2 regions of the Kitasatospora sp. NPDC058406 genome follow, and region 1 is predicted to be linked to the other one. Evidence: riboswitches for the same ligand, from Rfam matches in the RefSeq annotation. Region 1 holds a riboswitch; the other holds the start of a gene.
The links. A riboswitch is a leader RNA that binds a small molecule or an ion and turns the genes downstream of it on or off. The one in region 1 is predicted to bind cobalamin.
Positions count from the first base shown of each region.

Region 2: linked by a shared signal. The riboswitch ahead of ACFWOG_RS02295 (cobalamin biosynthesis protein) and the one ahead of metE (5-methyltetrahydropteroyltriglutamate--homocysteine S-methyltransferase) in region 1 are both predicted to bind cobalamin.

Region 1 is NZ_JBHXKE010000077.1:22,657-30,035, forward strand. Features, by position in the region: gene ACFWOG_RS17335 (SDR family NAD(P)-dependent oxidoreductase) at 1-649, shown strand, start outside; gene ACFWOG_RS17340 (glycerophosphodiester phosphodiesterase) at 882-3,005, shown strand; gene ACFWOG_RS17345 (adenosylcobinamide amidohydrolase) at 3,243-4,034, shown strand; cobalamin riboswitch at 4,208-4,428, shown strand; gene metE (5-methyltetrahydropteroyltriglutamate--homocysteine S-methyltransferase) at 4,589-6,904, shown strand; gene metF (methylenetetrahydrofolate reductase [NAD(P)H]) at 6,968-7,379, opposite strand, start outside.
Region 2 is NZ_JBHXKE010000005.1:64,505-71,883, forward strand. Features, by position in the region: gene ACFWOG_RS02285 (hypothetical protein) at 1-771, opposite strand, end outside; gene ACFWOG_RS02290 (alpha/beta hydrolase) at 1,019-2,134, opposite strand; cobalamin riboswitch at 2,399-2,530, shown strand; gene ACFWOG_RS02295 (cobalamin biosynthesis protein) at 2,629-3,597, shown strand; gene ACFWOG_RS02300 (cobyric acid synthase) at 3,594-5,108, shown strand; gene ACFWOG_RS02305 (putative cobaltochelatase) at 5,118-7,259, shown strand; gene cobO (cob(I)yrinic acid a,c-diamide adenosyltransferase) at 7,266-7,379, shown strand, end outside.

The sequences.
Region 1 (7,379 bases):
GGTCGAGGCGCTGGCGGCCCGGCTGCGGGCGCGCGGCGCCGACGCGGTGGCCGTCGCCGCGGACATCTCCACGGCCGAAGGGGCCGAGCGGCCGGTACAGGTCGCGCTGGACTCCTTCGGCCGGCTCGACGCCGCCTTCGACAACGCGGGCTCGGGCCCGATGCCCGCCCCGCTCGCCGAGCGGACCGAGGAGGACTGGGACGCCGTCCACGCCGTCAACCTCCGCGGCACCTGGCTCTGCCTGCGGGCCCAGCTCCGGGCGATGCTCGCGGGCGGCCGGGGCGGCTCGATCGTGCTGTGCAGCGGGGTCGGCGGCCTGGTGGGCGGGTTCGGGGACGGCACCCAGCAGGCGGCCAAGCACGGGCTCGCCGGTCTGGTGAAGGCGGCCACCACCGACTACGCCCGGCACGGCGTCCGGACCAACGCGATCGCGCCCGGGGTGGTCCGGACGCCGTCCGCCGAACCGCTGTTCACCGCCGGGCCGGCCTTCGGCGAGGCCGTCGCCCGCTTCACCCCGCTCGGCCGCCCGGCGAGCGCCACCGAGGTCGCCCAGGCCGCGGCCTGGCTGCTCAGCGACCGGTCCTCGTACGTGACCGGGGTGACGCTCCCCGTCGACGGCGGCATCACGGCGACCCGGTCCTTCGTCTGAGGCGTGCGGACGGTGCCCGACGGCGCGTCGCCGCGCTCGCCCCCGCCGTCCGGGAGCACGCCGCGGACCCGCTACCGCCGGGGCGGGTCCGAGGACTCGGCGAGGACAACGCGCCGGTCCGGTCGGCGGGTTCGGTGAGGTACGGCCGTGCGGCGTGGAGTTTCGCAATGGTCACGAACGGTTCCCGGGGAAGTGGCTTCCGGTTCGGGGAGCGTCCCCTAGCGTGCCGGGCATGACACAGAGTCACCACGTCAGCTCCGGCAGCCCGTCCGCCGCGTCACCCGCCGCCCGTCCCGGCAACCGCCCCGGCGGCCGCCCGGGCAACCGCCCCGGCACCTCGGCCGACGACCGGCGCGACCTCCGGTCGAGCGCGGGCCGGCACACCGCCGTGCTCGCCGCCCTCGTCGCGTCCGCGCTGGGCCTGGGCACCGTCGCGCTGAGCGCCCCGAACGCCGCCTCCGCCGAGCCGCCCGCCGCCACCTCCGGCCCCGCCGCGTCCGGCCCCGGGTCCCCCGACGACCCCGCCGGGTCCCCCGGCCTCGCCGCTGCCGCCGCGGCCCCCGCCCCCGGTGACGTCGTGGTGACCGAGAGCTTCTCCGGCACCTCCCTCCCCGCCGGCTGGACCGCCGTGGAGGGCGACTGGAAGGTGGCGAACGGCCGGCTGGTCGGCACCTCCGCCAACTCCGGCCAGCAGAGCCGGATCACCTTCGGCCGCCACCTCGACGACTTCCGCATCGAGGCGACCGCCCGCTTCGAGTCCGTCGTGGACAACGCCCGCTGGGCGGCGCTCGGCCTGGACGTCCCGGCGAGCGGCGCCACCCCGTGGTCGATCGCCACCGTGCGGACCGGCACCACCGCCGCCAACGGCCTGGAGTTCGCCCGGCGGACCACCGCCAACAGCTGGCTCGTCACCGACACCGCCGCCGCCCCGGTCGCCGCCGGCACCGGCCGCGACGTGCGGATCGCCGTCGAGGTGCACGGCACCACCGCCCGCTGGATCTTCGACGGCCGGGAGGCCGCCCGCACCACCCAGGTCGCCCGCAGCGCCGACGGCGGCCAGGCGCTCGTCGTCAACGGCGCGAAGGTGTCGTTCGACGACCTCAGGGTGACCGCGCTCGCCCCGGGCGGCCTGCTCCGGCCGGCGGACTCCCCGCTCACCGTCTTCGCCCACCGCGGCGCCTCCTCCGCGGCACCGGAGAACACCCTGGTCTCGGACGAGGTCGCCCGGCGCGGTGGCGCCGAGTGGATCGAGAACGACGTCCAGCCCAGCAAGGACGGCGTGCCGTACATCCTCCACGACGACACGGTGGACCGCACCACCGACGGCCAGGGGCGGATCCGCGACCTGACCTCCGCCCAACTGGACGCGCTGGACGCCGGTTCCCGGTTCGGCCCGGCCTACGCGGGTGCCCGGGTGCCCACGCTCGCGGCGCAGTTGGAGGATCTGCGCACCCGTGGCGGCAACCTGCTGCTGGAGATCAAGGGCCGGCACAGCCGCGACGAGGTCGCCCGGATCGTCAAGGAGGTGCGCGACCACGGGATGGCGGGCCGCGTCCTCGTCCAGAGCTTCGAGGTGGACGCCCTGCGGCACACCCGCGAGCTGGCACCGGAGTTGCCGCTCGGCCTGCTGCGCAGCACCCTCGACGCCGACCCGGTGGCGATCTCCAGGGAGCTCGGCCTGGCCGCCTACAACCCCTCGGACGGCGCCGTCTCCGCCCGGCTCGGCGTGGTGAAGGACCTGCACGCGGCCGGCGTCGCGGTCAACGTCTGGACGGTCGACGCGGCCGCCCGGTGGAAGGCGCTGGAGGCCGCCGGCGTCGACGGCATCATCACCAACCGTCCGGCGGAGCTCGCCGGCTGGAACGCCGCCTGGCAGCAGGCCGGCGCCGTCGCGCCGCCCGCCGCACCCACCGTGGCGATCACCTCCCCGGCCGCCGGGGCCGCCCTGGACCGTGCCCAGCAGCCGGTCACCGCGGTGCAGGCGCGCGGCGCCGACTCCGTTCGGCTGACCCTGGACGGTGCCGAGCTCACGCCGGGCACCGCGCTCGACACCACGGCGCTCGCGCTCGGCCGGCACACCCTGCGGGCGGAGGCGACCGGCCCCGGCGGGCGGGCCGAGACGACGGCCGAGTTCACCGTCGCGGCCACGCCGACCGGTCTGGCCTCGCTGGTCCTCACCTCGGGGGCGGACCGCAACGCCGTCGCCACCCTGACCGTGATGCTCGGCCAGGGCCAGTACGGGCCGCTCGCCCGGTGGGCCGAGAACCAGTCCGGCCGGACCGTCCCCGCCGACCGGGCCCGACTGATCGCCGCCGACGCCCTCGCCCTCGGCGGTACGCCCCCCGCCAACGGCTGACCGCACCCCGGCGCACCCCGGCCGAACCGACCGCGTCGGCCGCACGACCGGCACCGGCGCACCCCGGCCGAACCGACCGGCACCTGCGCACCGACCGCCGGACCCCGTGCCCGCTCGCCCGGCACGGGGTCCGGCGTCCGCCGGGGGCTCCGTCGATCCGTGCGGCGTCGCCCTGTGCCTAGGATTGATCGCCTGGCCGGTCGGCCGCTCACCCACGTGCCCGAAGGTGGATCGTTCATGGCAATCCCGCAGCAGCAGGCGGGCCCTCCCGGAGTGGACGACGGGGTCTTCGGCGACCCCGTGGTGATCGAGCGGTCCGGCCGCCCGGAGGACGGTGAGTGCCGCCATCTCCTGGTGTGGCGGGCCGGACCCGGCTGGCGGATGCTCAGCAGCGCCGTGCTGGGCGGCGGCCTGGGCGAGCGGGAGTGGCTGGTCAACGCCCAGGTCCGGGCCGGGTACGGCAGGACGGACCCGGACCGGCACCTGGCCGAGCTGGCGGAGGACCTGGGGCTGCGGGGTCCGGGCGTCGGGCTGATGACCGCCGCCCGGGTGGACGCCTTCACCTGGGCCCGCGACCACGGCGTCACCGCGGTGGTGACGACCGGAATCGGCGTGCCGACCTGGGCGTCGGCGCCCGCCGACGGCGACGCGCCCGGCGACGCGCTCGTTCCCGGCACGATCAACATCGTGGTCGTCGTTCCGGTGGCCCTCTCGGACGCGGCCGCCGTCAACCTCGTGGCCACCGTGACGGAGGCCAAGGTCCAGGCGCTGCTCGAAGCCGGGTACGACTGCTCGGGGACGCCGTCGGACGCGGTCTGCGTGGCGGTGCGGCGGACCGGTCCCGGCCGGGAGGCGGAGCCGTTCGGCGGCCCCCGGTCCCGCTGGGGATCCCGCGCCGCCCGCGCCGTCCACGCGGCCGTCGTGCTGGGCGCCGAGCGCGACCGGGCCGGCCGCGTCCGGGGACCCGTGCCCGGTCACCTGCGGTCCACGCCCGGGTGCGGTCGGACCTTCGTGCTCTCCGACGAGTAGCGGCACGGCCGGGGCGCGGGGTTCCGGGACGGCGGGCCGGCACCCGCACCGGCCGGTCCGGTCCTGTCCTGTCCTGTGCCGTCCGGCCCTCCGCCGCCCGTCCGGGGCCCTGGCGGCGTCTCAGGATGTGGACGTCCTGGTGTCCTTGTGTTCTCCCGGTACCGGATTCGTCCTAAGCTGGGCGGGCAGCTGGTTCGCCCTGCCCACCAGGCAGGCGCGTCGTAAGAGGGAACCCGGTGGGAATCCGGGACTGCCCCGCAGCGGTGAGTGGGAACGACCGCCGTCATACGCACTGGGCCCGGTCGGGTCTGGGAAGCGACGGCCAGTAGGTGTCCGCCCTTTCGGGCGGGCGTGTCCACGAGTCCGAAGACCTGCCCGTTGCCCGCACGCGACCCGTTCGCGCGCGGACATCCCGGTGACCTCGTGGGCGGGTCGGCGTACATACCAGGCGGATCCGGCGCTTCTCGTGCGCACGCGGTCCCGCCCGGTTCGTCACCCCTTCGCGCCTCCGTCCCGTCACCGGGGCCACAGACAGGCTCGCGAAGGAGAGTCCCTTGACAGCGAAGTCCGCAGCCGCGGCAACCCTGGCCACCGTGTACGGATACCCCCGCCAGGGCGGTGGCCGTGAGCTCAAGAAGGCGATCGAGGGGTACTGGAAGGGCGCCGTGAGCGCCGACGCCCTGCTGGCCACCGCCGCCGACCTGCGTCTGGAGAACTGGAGCAGGCTCGCCGGGGCGGGCGTCCAGGAGGTGCCCACCGGCGACTTCTCGCTCTACGACCACGTGCTGGACACCACGGTCGCCGTCGGCGCGATCCCGCCGCGTCACCGGGCGGCGGTCGAGGCCGACCCGCTGGACGGCTACTTCGCCATGGCGCGCGGCACCCAGGACGTCGCGCCGCTGGAGATGACCAAGTGGTTCGACACCAACTACCACTACCTGGTGCCCGAACTCGGCCCCGACACCGTCTTCACCGCGAACTCCGCCAAGGCGGTCGCGGAGTTGCGCGAGGCCCTGGACCTCGGCCACAGCGCCCGTCCGGTGCTGGTCGGCCCGGTCACGTACCTGCTCCTCGCCAAGCCCGCCCCGGGCGTCCCCGAGGACTTCCAGCCGCTCACCCTGCTCGACCGGCTGCTGCCCGTCTACGCCGCCCTCCTCGCCGACCTGCACGAGGCCGGCGCCGCCTGGGTCCAGTTGGACGAGCCGGCGCTCGTCCAGGACCGCACCCCCGCGGACCTGAACGCCACCGCGCGCGCCTACCGCGACCTCGGTGCCCTCGCCGACCGGCCCAAGCTGCTGGTCGCGAGCTACTTCGACCGCCTGGGCGCCGCGCTGCCCGTGCTGGCCAGGGCCCCGATCGACGGCCTCGCCCTGGACTTCACCGGCCCGGCCGCCGCCAACCTGGGCGACCTGGCCGCCGCGGGCGGCCTGCCGGGCAAGCGGCTGGTCGCCGGTGTGGTGGACGGCCGCAACATCTGGATCAACGACCTGGAGAAGTCGCTCTCCACCCTGGCCACCCTGCTCGGGCTGGCCGGCACCGTCGACGTGGCCCCGTCGTGCTCGCTGCTGCACGTCCCGCTGGACGCCGCCGCCGAGCGCGACCTCGACCCGCAGATCGCCCGGTGGCTCGCCTTCGCGCGGCAGAAGGCCAACGAGGTCGCCCTGCTCGCCCGCGGCCTGCGCGAGGGCACCGGCGCGATCACCGCCGAACTCGCCGCCAACCGCGCCGACCTGGCGTCCCGCGCCAACTCCCCGATCACCCGTGACCCCGCGGTGCGGGCCCGCACCGCGGCCGTCACCGAGGCGGACGCCCGCCGGGCCCAGGCCTACCCGGAGCGCGCCGAGGCCCAGCGCACCCGCCTCGGCCTGCCGCTGCTGCCGACCACCACGATCGGGTCGTTCCCGCAGACCTCCGAACTGCGGGTGGCCCGGGCCGACCTCACCGCCGGGCGGATCGACCCGGCCGCGTACCGGGAGCGCATCCGGACCGAGGTGCGGGAGGTGATCGCCTTCCAGGAGAAGGCCGGCCTGGACGTCCTGGTGCACGGCGAGCCCGAGCGCAACGACATGGTCCAGTACTTCGCCGAGCAGCTCACCGGCTACCTCGCCACCCGGCACGGCTGGGTGCAGTCCTACGGCACCCGGTACGTCCGCCCGCCGGTGCTGGCCGGTGACATCTCGCGCCCGCACCCGATGACCGTCGACTGGTTCCGCTACGCGCAGGACCTGACGGACCGTCCGGTGAAGGGCATGCTCACCGGGCCGGTCACCATGCTCGCCTGGTCCTTCGTCCGGGACGACCAGCCGCTCGCCGACACGGCCTTCCAGGTCGCCCTCGCCCTGCGCGACGAGGTCACCGACCTGGAGGCCGCCGGCGCGGTCGTCGTGCAGGTCGACGAACCGGCGCTGCGCGAGACGCTCCCGCTGCGCTCCGCCGACCGCCCGGCCTACCTGGACTGGGCCACGGTCGCCTTCCGCCTCGCGACCTCGGGCGTGCGGGTCGACACCCAGATCCACACCCACATGTGCTACGCCGAGTTCGGCGCGATCATGACGGCCATCGACGAGCTGGACGCCGACGTGATCTCGCTGGAGGCGGCCCGTTCGCACATGGAGGTCGCCGGTGAGCTGGCCGCGGCCGGCTACCCGCGCGAGGTCGGGCCGGGCGTGTGGGACATCCACTCCCCGCGTGTGCCGAGCGCCGACGAGGCGGTGGAACTGCTGCGTGCCGGGCTCGCGGCGATTCCGGCCGAGCGGCTCTGGGTCAACCCCGACTGCGGACTGAAGACCCGCGGTTGGACCGAGACCCGGGCCTCGCTGGAGAGCCTGGTCACCGCCGCCCGTCGCCTGCGGGACGACCTGGCCCGCTGAGCCGGGCGGGGAGGCCCGGGGCGGGCGCGGCACTCCGGCCGCGCCCGCCCCAGGCGGTGTCCCTCAGCCGGATTCGGGCAGGCCGAGGTTCTGGTAGATCTCCGTCGTGACCGTGGAGAAGTTCATGGTCATGAAATGCAGGCCGGGGGCGCCCTCGGCCAGGAGACGGCGGCACATTTCGGTGGCGTACTCGATTCCGACGGCGCGCACCGCGGCGGGATCGTGCCGCTCGCCGAGCATCCGCTCGGCGAGATGCGCCGGAATGGCCGCGGTGCTGAGGGTGGGAATGCGTTCGAGTGACCGGATGGTGGTCACCGGCATGATCTCCGGAATGATCGGAACGGAGCATCCTGCCTTCAGGAGGCGGTCCCGGAATCTCAGGTAATTCTCCACGTCGAAGAACATCTGGGTGATCGCGTAGTCGGCGCCGGCTCGGCATTTCTCGATGAAGAAACGGATCTCGGAATCCCAGTCC
Region 2 (7,379 bases), on a different contig from region 1:
GGTGTCGATCTGCGGCTCGCGGCAGGTGCCGCGGACCGCGGAGATCGCCGAGGCCGCGTGCGGGACGGGCGAGAGGCCGAAGGTGCTCTCGCCACCGCCGACCCGGCGCTCGTCCAGACCGCGCCGGAGCAGCTCCAGCAGCTCCATGTCGGCGACCGGGCCGTCCACCAGGTGCAGGAAGGAGAGCAGTTGCGGGGCCTGGTCGACGGCCTGCCCGGCGAGCACCGCGAAGACGCCGCGCAGGGCGGCGGGCGGGACCGGGGCGAGCAGGGTCCAGGCGTCGAACAGTGCCGACCAGCCGCGGACCACCGCCTCGTCGTCGTGCTCCCAGGCGTGCAGGCGCCAGCCGGGGACGGCGCCGCCGTCCCTGGCCTCGACCAGGCCGACCAGCAGCGCCTGGCCCCAGGCCTTGGCCGCGGCGCCCACCGTCATGGCGAGGGCGCGGCCGGCGGCCCGGGCGTCGTCGGGGAGCAGCTCGCCGCGCTTGTCGACCTCGTCGAGGTCGCCGGCCCAACGGGCGATCCGGACGGCGTCGACCAGCATGCGGCGGGCCAGCGGGGCGAGTTCGGCGGGTGCGGGGAAGCCCTCCGGCACGGGGACCCGGCCGCGGCCGGGTGCGGGGGCCGGGCCTCGTCGGCGGGGTACGCCGGAGGCCCCCGGCCTGGCGCCGGCGGGGCGGTGGGCAGTTCCGGGGAGACGGGTCACCGTCGCACCGGTACCGATCGTCGGCGGGAGCGGGGCATCACGGTCGCGCGGGTTCCGAGACGTCACGTCGAGCAGTCTTCCCCTTGTACCGGCCATCTGTCACATCCGGTTGCACGCGCGGGCCGGGCGGCGGGCGCGGGGCCTCCACAAGATCGGGCAACAGAGGCCAAACCGACTGGCTTGATCTTAGTGGCGGGTCCATGCCACTCGTGACCGGGGAGGGAGGGAAGGGGAAGCGGGGAGGAAAGGGAGAGGGGAAGCGGCCGCGGCGACCGGGGAGCCGCCGCGGCCGGGTGGACCGGGCCGGGCGCGCTCAGAGGAAGGGCGTGAGCCAACGGCGGAGGGTCTCCTCGTAGCGCTCCGGGTCGGTGTTCCAGAGTGCGGCGTGGTCACCGCCGGGAAAGGCCTGGAGGTTGACCACGTCCGGGCGCCTCCCGGCGAGGCGCTCGGCCGCGCGGAACGGGGCCACCGGGTCGTCCGGGCCGTGCAGCACCAGGGTGGGGACCCGCAGGTCGGTGCCGTCGGCGAGGCGCGCGAAGTCGGCCAGATCCAGGCCGGTGCGTCCCTCGGCGGCGAGCGCGCCCAGTTCGGCGGCCACGCCCCGGTAGCCGGCCCGGGCCGCACCGCGCCGCGCGCCGGCCGGCCAGTCCAGCACCGGCGAGTCCAGGATCAGGCTGCTGATCGAGCCTGCCCAGCCGGAGCGGGCGGCGGCCTGCAGGGCCGTGGTGGCGCCGAGCGACCAGCCGTAGAGGACGACCTTGCCGGCGCCGCTGTCCAGCGCGCGCCGGATCGCCGCCTCGACGTCGCGCCACTCGGTCTCGCCGAAGTGGCCGAGGCCGTCCGGGGAGGCCGGCGCACCCGCGTCGCCCCGGTAGCTGACGGCGAGCACCGGCAGGGCCAGCCGCCGGAGCAGCGGGAGCACCGGGAGAGCCTGGGAGCGGTCGGCGCCGGGGCCGTGCACCAGGATCACCCAGGTGCCCCGCGCGCCGTCCAGCCGCCAGGCGGGCAGCGCACCCAGCTCGCCCTCGACGGCGGTCTCGGTGAACGGGATCCCGAGCGCGGTCGTCGGGTCCCCGAGATGGACCCGGGGGGTGAAGCGGACCTCGGTACCGGGCGTGAGGGTGCCCCGGTCCGCCCGGAGCAGGCGGCGGGTGACGCCCTTCCCGTCGCTGTGCAGGACCTCGCCGACGACCGCGTGCCCGTCCTCTCCCCACTCCACGGCCCAGCGGCCGGGGCGTTCGCTCTCCGGGCCGCGGGTGAAGCCGACCCGCCCCGCGCCGAGGGTCAGGACCTGCACCGGGCCGGACCTCGCCCGGGCCGCGACGGCCGGGTGGACCATCCGCTCGGACGCCCGCCGGCCGATCACCAGCACGGCCGCCCCCGTACCGACGGCGGCGGCGGCCACGGTGGCCGCGATTCCCCAACGCATACTCGCTCCCCGCAGTTAAGTCCCGGTGCCGGAGGGTGTTCTGGCCCCAGTCCACTAGCGGCGGCGGCCGGTGGCCAGTAGGACACGGCCGTCCGTGTCAGATCGGGAGCAACGTCACACCGGGGCGCGAGCCTCCGGGGCGGGCCCGTGCGGGGCCGGGGCGGGGGCCGCGCGAGGACCGGCGGTGTGACCGAACGCTCCGTGACCTCGGTTGACTCCCGGTTCGGGGGCGTGATGGGATCCTTCAGCCATACGGAGGCAAGCAGAGGAAGCCGGTGCGAGTCCGGCGCGGTCCCGCCACTGTCACCGGGGAGCACGTCCGGACAATGCCACGGCGAGCCGTCAGAAGCCGCTGGAAGGCCCGGGCGTGCGTCCGACCCGGAAGCCAGGAGACTCTCGCCCCCGGTACGTCGATCCAGGGCGCGGACCCTGAGTGAGGACACCCACGCGATGCAGCCTGCCCCGGCCGCGACGACCCGCCACCGCACCCCGCCGTGCGTCCGCTGACCCGCGCCGCCGCGTTCGCCGCGGGCGCAGTCGCCGGATACCTCGCCGACACCCGGCTCGGCGATCCTCGCCGCGGCCACCCGGTCGCCGTCTTCGGCACCGCCGCGAACCGGCTGGAACGGCGGATCTGGCGCGACGACCGCGCCACCGGCACCGCCTACACCGCGCTCTGCGTGGGCACCGTCGCGGCCGGCGCCGTGGCCGCCGACCGGCTGCTCGGCCGCCGGCCGCTCGGGCGGGCCGCCCTGGCCGCCGCCGCGACCTGGACCGTGCTCGGCGGCACCTCGCTGACCCGGGAGGCCCGGACCATCGGCCGCTCGCTCGCCGCGGGCGACCTGACGGCGGCCCGGGAGCGGCTGCCGCACCTGTGCGGCCGCGACCCGAGCACCCTGGACGAGGCCCAGCTGGCCCGCGCGGTGGTCGAGTCGGTCGCCGAGAACACCGCCGACGCCGTGGTCAACGCGCTGGTCTGGGGCGGGCTCGCGGGCACACCGGGCCTGCTGGCGTTCCGCGCCGTCAACACCCTGGACGCGATGGTCGGCCACCGCTCGCCCCGGTACGCCCGGTTCGGCTGGGCCTCCGCGCGGCTGGACGACGTGGCCGGCTGGCCGGGCGCCCGGCTGACCGCGCTGCTGACCGTCGCCGCCGCGCCCGAACCGCGCACCGCCTGGCGGGTCTGGCGGCGGGACGGCTCCGCACACCCCAGCCCGAACGCGGGCCAGGCCGAATCGGCCTTCGCCGGTGCGGTCGGCGTCCGCCTGGGCGGGACGCTCCGGTACGGCGACCGCGTCGAGCACCGGCCGGTGCTCGGCGAGGGGCTCCGGCCGGTCGGGGTGGACGACATCGAGCGGGCCTGCGTGCTCTCCCGACGGGTGGGCGCGCTGGCGCTGGGTACGACGGTCGCCGGGCATCTGCTGCTCCGGGCGGCCCTGAGCAGGAGAAGGGGTGGGGCATGAGCAACGCACTGCTGGTCGCCGGGACGACCTCGGACGCCGGGAAGAGCGTGGTCACCGCCGGCATCTGCCGCTGGCTGGCCCGTCAGGGCGTCCGCGTCGCGCCGTTCAAGGCGCAGAACATGTCGCTGAACTCCTTCGTCACCGCGGACGGCGCCGAGATCGGCCGCGCGCAGGCGATGCAGGCGCAGGCCGCCCGGGTGGAGCCCGAGGCGGCCATGAACCCGGTGCTGCTCAAGCCCGGCGCGAACGGCCGCAGCCAGGTCGTGCTGCTCGGCCGGGCGGTCGCCGAGGTCGGCGCGCTGGACTACCGCGACCGCAAGCCGGTGCTGCTGGAGCGGGCCCTGGAGTGCCTCGCGGACCTGCGCCGCCGGTACGACGTGGTGATCTGCGAGGGCGCCGGCTCGCCCGCCGAGATCAACCTGCGGGACCGGGACATCGCCAACATGGGCCTGGCCACCGCCGCCGGGCTGCCGGTCGTCGTGGTCGGGGACATCGACCGGGGCGGGGTGTTCGCGGCGATGTACGGGACGCTGGCGCTGCTCTCGGCCGAGGACCAGCGGCACGTGGCCGGCTGGTTCGTCAACAAGTTCCGCGGCGACGCGCGGCTGCTCGCCCCCGGGCTGGAGATGCTCCGCGAGCTGACCGGCCGCCCGGTGCTGGGCACCCTGCCGATGCTGCCCGACCTCTGGCTGGACGCCGAGGACTCGCTCGACCTGTCCACCGTGGTCGACCGCACGGCCGGCCGCGGGCCGCTCGGCGCGGACGTGCTGCGGGTGACCGTGGTGCGCTTCCCCCGGCTGTCGAACTTCACCGACCTGGACGCGCTGGCCCAGGAGCCCGGGGTGCTGGTCCGCTGGGCCACCCGGCCCGAGGAGCTGGCCGACGCCGACCTCGTCGTGCTCCCCGGCACCCGGGCCACCGTCGCGGACCTCGCCTGGCTGCGCGAGCGCGGCCTGGAGACGGCGCTGAAGGCGCGGGCGGCGCAGGGCCGTCCCGTCCTCGGCGTCTGCGGCGGCTACCAGATGCTGGCGCGGACCGTCGTGGACGAGGTCGAGTCGAAGGCCGGCACCGTGGAGGGGCTCGGCCTGCTGCCGACGCACGTCCGGTTCGGCGTCGAGAAGGTGCTGGGCCGGCCGGTCGGCGAGGCGTACGGGCAGCGGGTCGAGGGCTACGAGATCCACCACGGCGTGGTCACCGTCGAGGGCGGCACCCCCTTCCTGGACGGCTGCCGGGTGGGCTCCGTCTGGGGGACGACCTGGCACGGCGCGCTGGAGAACGACGGTTTCCGGCGCGAACTGCTGCGCGACGTCGCCGCATCGGCCGGCCGGGCGTTCGTCCCCGCGCCGGACACCTCGTTCGCGGCGGCGCGCGAGGCCCGGCTGGACCGACTGGGGGAGCTGATCGAGGAACACGCGGACACCGACGCACTGTGGAAGCTGATCGAAGGCGGGGTGCCGGCGGCCGGATCGCTGCCGTTCCTGCCGCCCGGGGCCCCTTGGGGAGAATCGTGAGCGAGAATCATGAGTGACGTCCGCTACCCGTTCACCGCGATCGTCGGCATGGCCGACCTACGGCTCGGGCTGCTGCTCAACGCGGTCTCGCCGGCGGTCGGCGGGGTGCTCGTCCGCGGCGAGAAGGGCACCGCCAAGTCGACCATGGTGCGCGCGCTGGCCGGCCTGCTGCCGTCCATCGCCACCGTCGACGGCTGCCGCTTCGCCTGCGACCCGGCCGCGCCCGACCCGCAGTGCCCGGACGGCGCGCACGCCGGCGCCGGGGCGTCCTCGCGACCGGCCCGGCTGGTCGAGCTGCCGGTCGGCGTCTCCGAGGACCGGATCGTCGGCTCGCTGGACCTGGAGCGGGCGCTCGCCGAGGGCGTCAAGGCGTACGAGCCGGGCCTGCTGGCGCAGGCGCACCGCGGCGTGCTCTACATCGACGAGGTCAACCTGCTCCAGGACCACGTGGTGGACCTGCTGCTGGACGCCGCCGCGATGGGCCGCTCGTACGTCGAGCGCGAGGGCGTCTCGGTGCGGCACGCGGCCCGGTTCCTGCTGGTCGGCACGATGAACCCGGAGGAGGGCGAGCTGCGGCCGCAGCTGCTCGACCGGTTCGGCCTGACCGTCGAGATCGCCGCCACCCGGGAGCCGGTGGAGCGGGCCGAGGTCGTGCGCCGCCGCCTCGCCTACGACGCCGACCCGGCGGGCTTCGCCGACCGGTTCGAGGAGGACGAGCGGGCGCTCGCCCTGCGGATCACCACCGCCCGGGAGCTGCTGCCGAAGGTGGAGCTGACCGACGCGGCACTCCGCCGGATCACCGCCGTCTGCGCCGCGTTCGAGGTGGACGGGCTGCGCGCGGACATCGTGATGGCGCGCACCGCCGTCGCGCTGGCCGCCTGGTCCGGGCGCACCGAGGTGCTGGAGGAGGACGTCCGCAAGGCCGCACAGCTGGCGCTGCCGCACCGGCGCCGGCGCAACCCCTTCGACGCGCCCGGGCTGGACGAGGAGCTGCTGGACCGGACGCTGGAGGAGCAGGCCCGGCAGGAGCAGGAGGAGGCCCGCGAGGAGCAGGCCCGGCAGGACGAGGAGGAGGCCCTCGCGGAGGGGCGGGCCGAGGCCCGGGAGTCGGACGAGGACCCCGACCCGGACCCCGGGGACGGCCCGGACGGCCCCGAGGGCGACGGACCCGGCCCCGACGGCGGTGGCGGCGCCCCCGAGCCGACCGGCCCGGACGGCCCGCCCGCCGGCGCCGACGCCACCTCCCCCGACGAGGACCCGGCACTCCCGCAGCCCGTCCCGGCCCAGCACCCCTCCCCCGCCCGGGAGTCGGCGCCCGTCGCGGCCGGCGACCCGTACCGGACCCGGCTGTTCGCCGTCGACGGCACCGGGCGCGGCGCACAGGGCCGCCGCTCCCCCGCCGAGACCGACGGCGGCCACACCATCAGGTCCCGCCGCCCGCAGGGCCGGCTGGCCCGGCTGCACCTGAGCGCCACCCTGCGGGCCGCCGCACCGCACCAGGTGGCGCGCGGCCGGGCGTCCCGCGCCCTGGTGCTGCACAAGGACGACTTCCGCGAACAGGTCCGCCAGGGACGGGAGTCCAACCTGGTGCTGTTCGTGGTCGACGCCTCCGGCTCGATGGCGGCCCGGCAGCGGATGACCGCCGTCAAGGGCGCGGTGCTGTCCCTGCTGATGGACGCCTACCAGCGCCGGGACAAGATCGGCATGATCACCTTCCGGGGCGGGTCCGCCGAACTGGCGCTGCCGCCCACCTCCTCGGTCGAGGTCGGCGCGGCCCGGCTGGAGACCCTGCCCACCGGCGGCCGGACCCCCCTGGCCGCCGGGCTGCTCCGCGCCCACGAGGTGCTGCGGGTCGAGCGGCTGCGCGACCCCGACCGCCGCCCGCTGCTGGTCGTGGTCACCGACGGCCGGGCCACCGGCGCCCGCGACGCCGTCGCGCAGTCGCACCGGGCGGCCAGGCTGCTGGCCGGGCAGGGCGTGGCGAGCGTGGTGCTGGACTGCGAGTCCGGACCGGTCCGGCTCGGCCTGGCCCGCACGCTGGCCGCACGGCTCCGCGCCACCGCCGTGACCCTGGACGAGCTGCGGGCCGAGGGCGTGGCCTCCCTCGTCCGCGACAACCGCCCCACCACCACTACGCGAAAGGCGGCCTGAGCCGACATGCCCAAGGGTGTTCCCGAGAGTGTCCCCGACGACGGCCTGACGACCCGCCAGCGCCGTACGATGCCGATCACCGCCGTCCACACCGGCCCCGGCAAGGGCAAGTCCACCGCG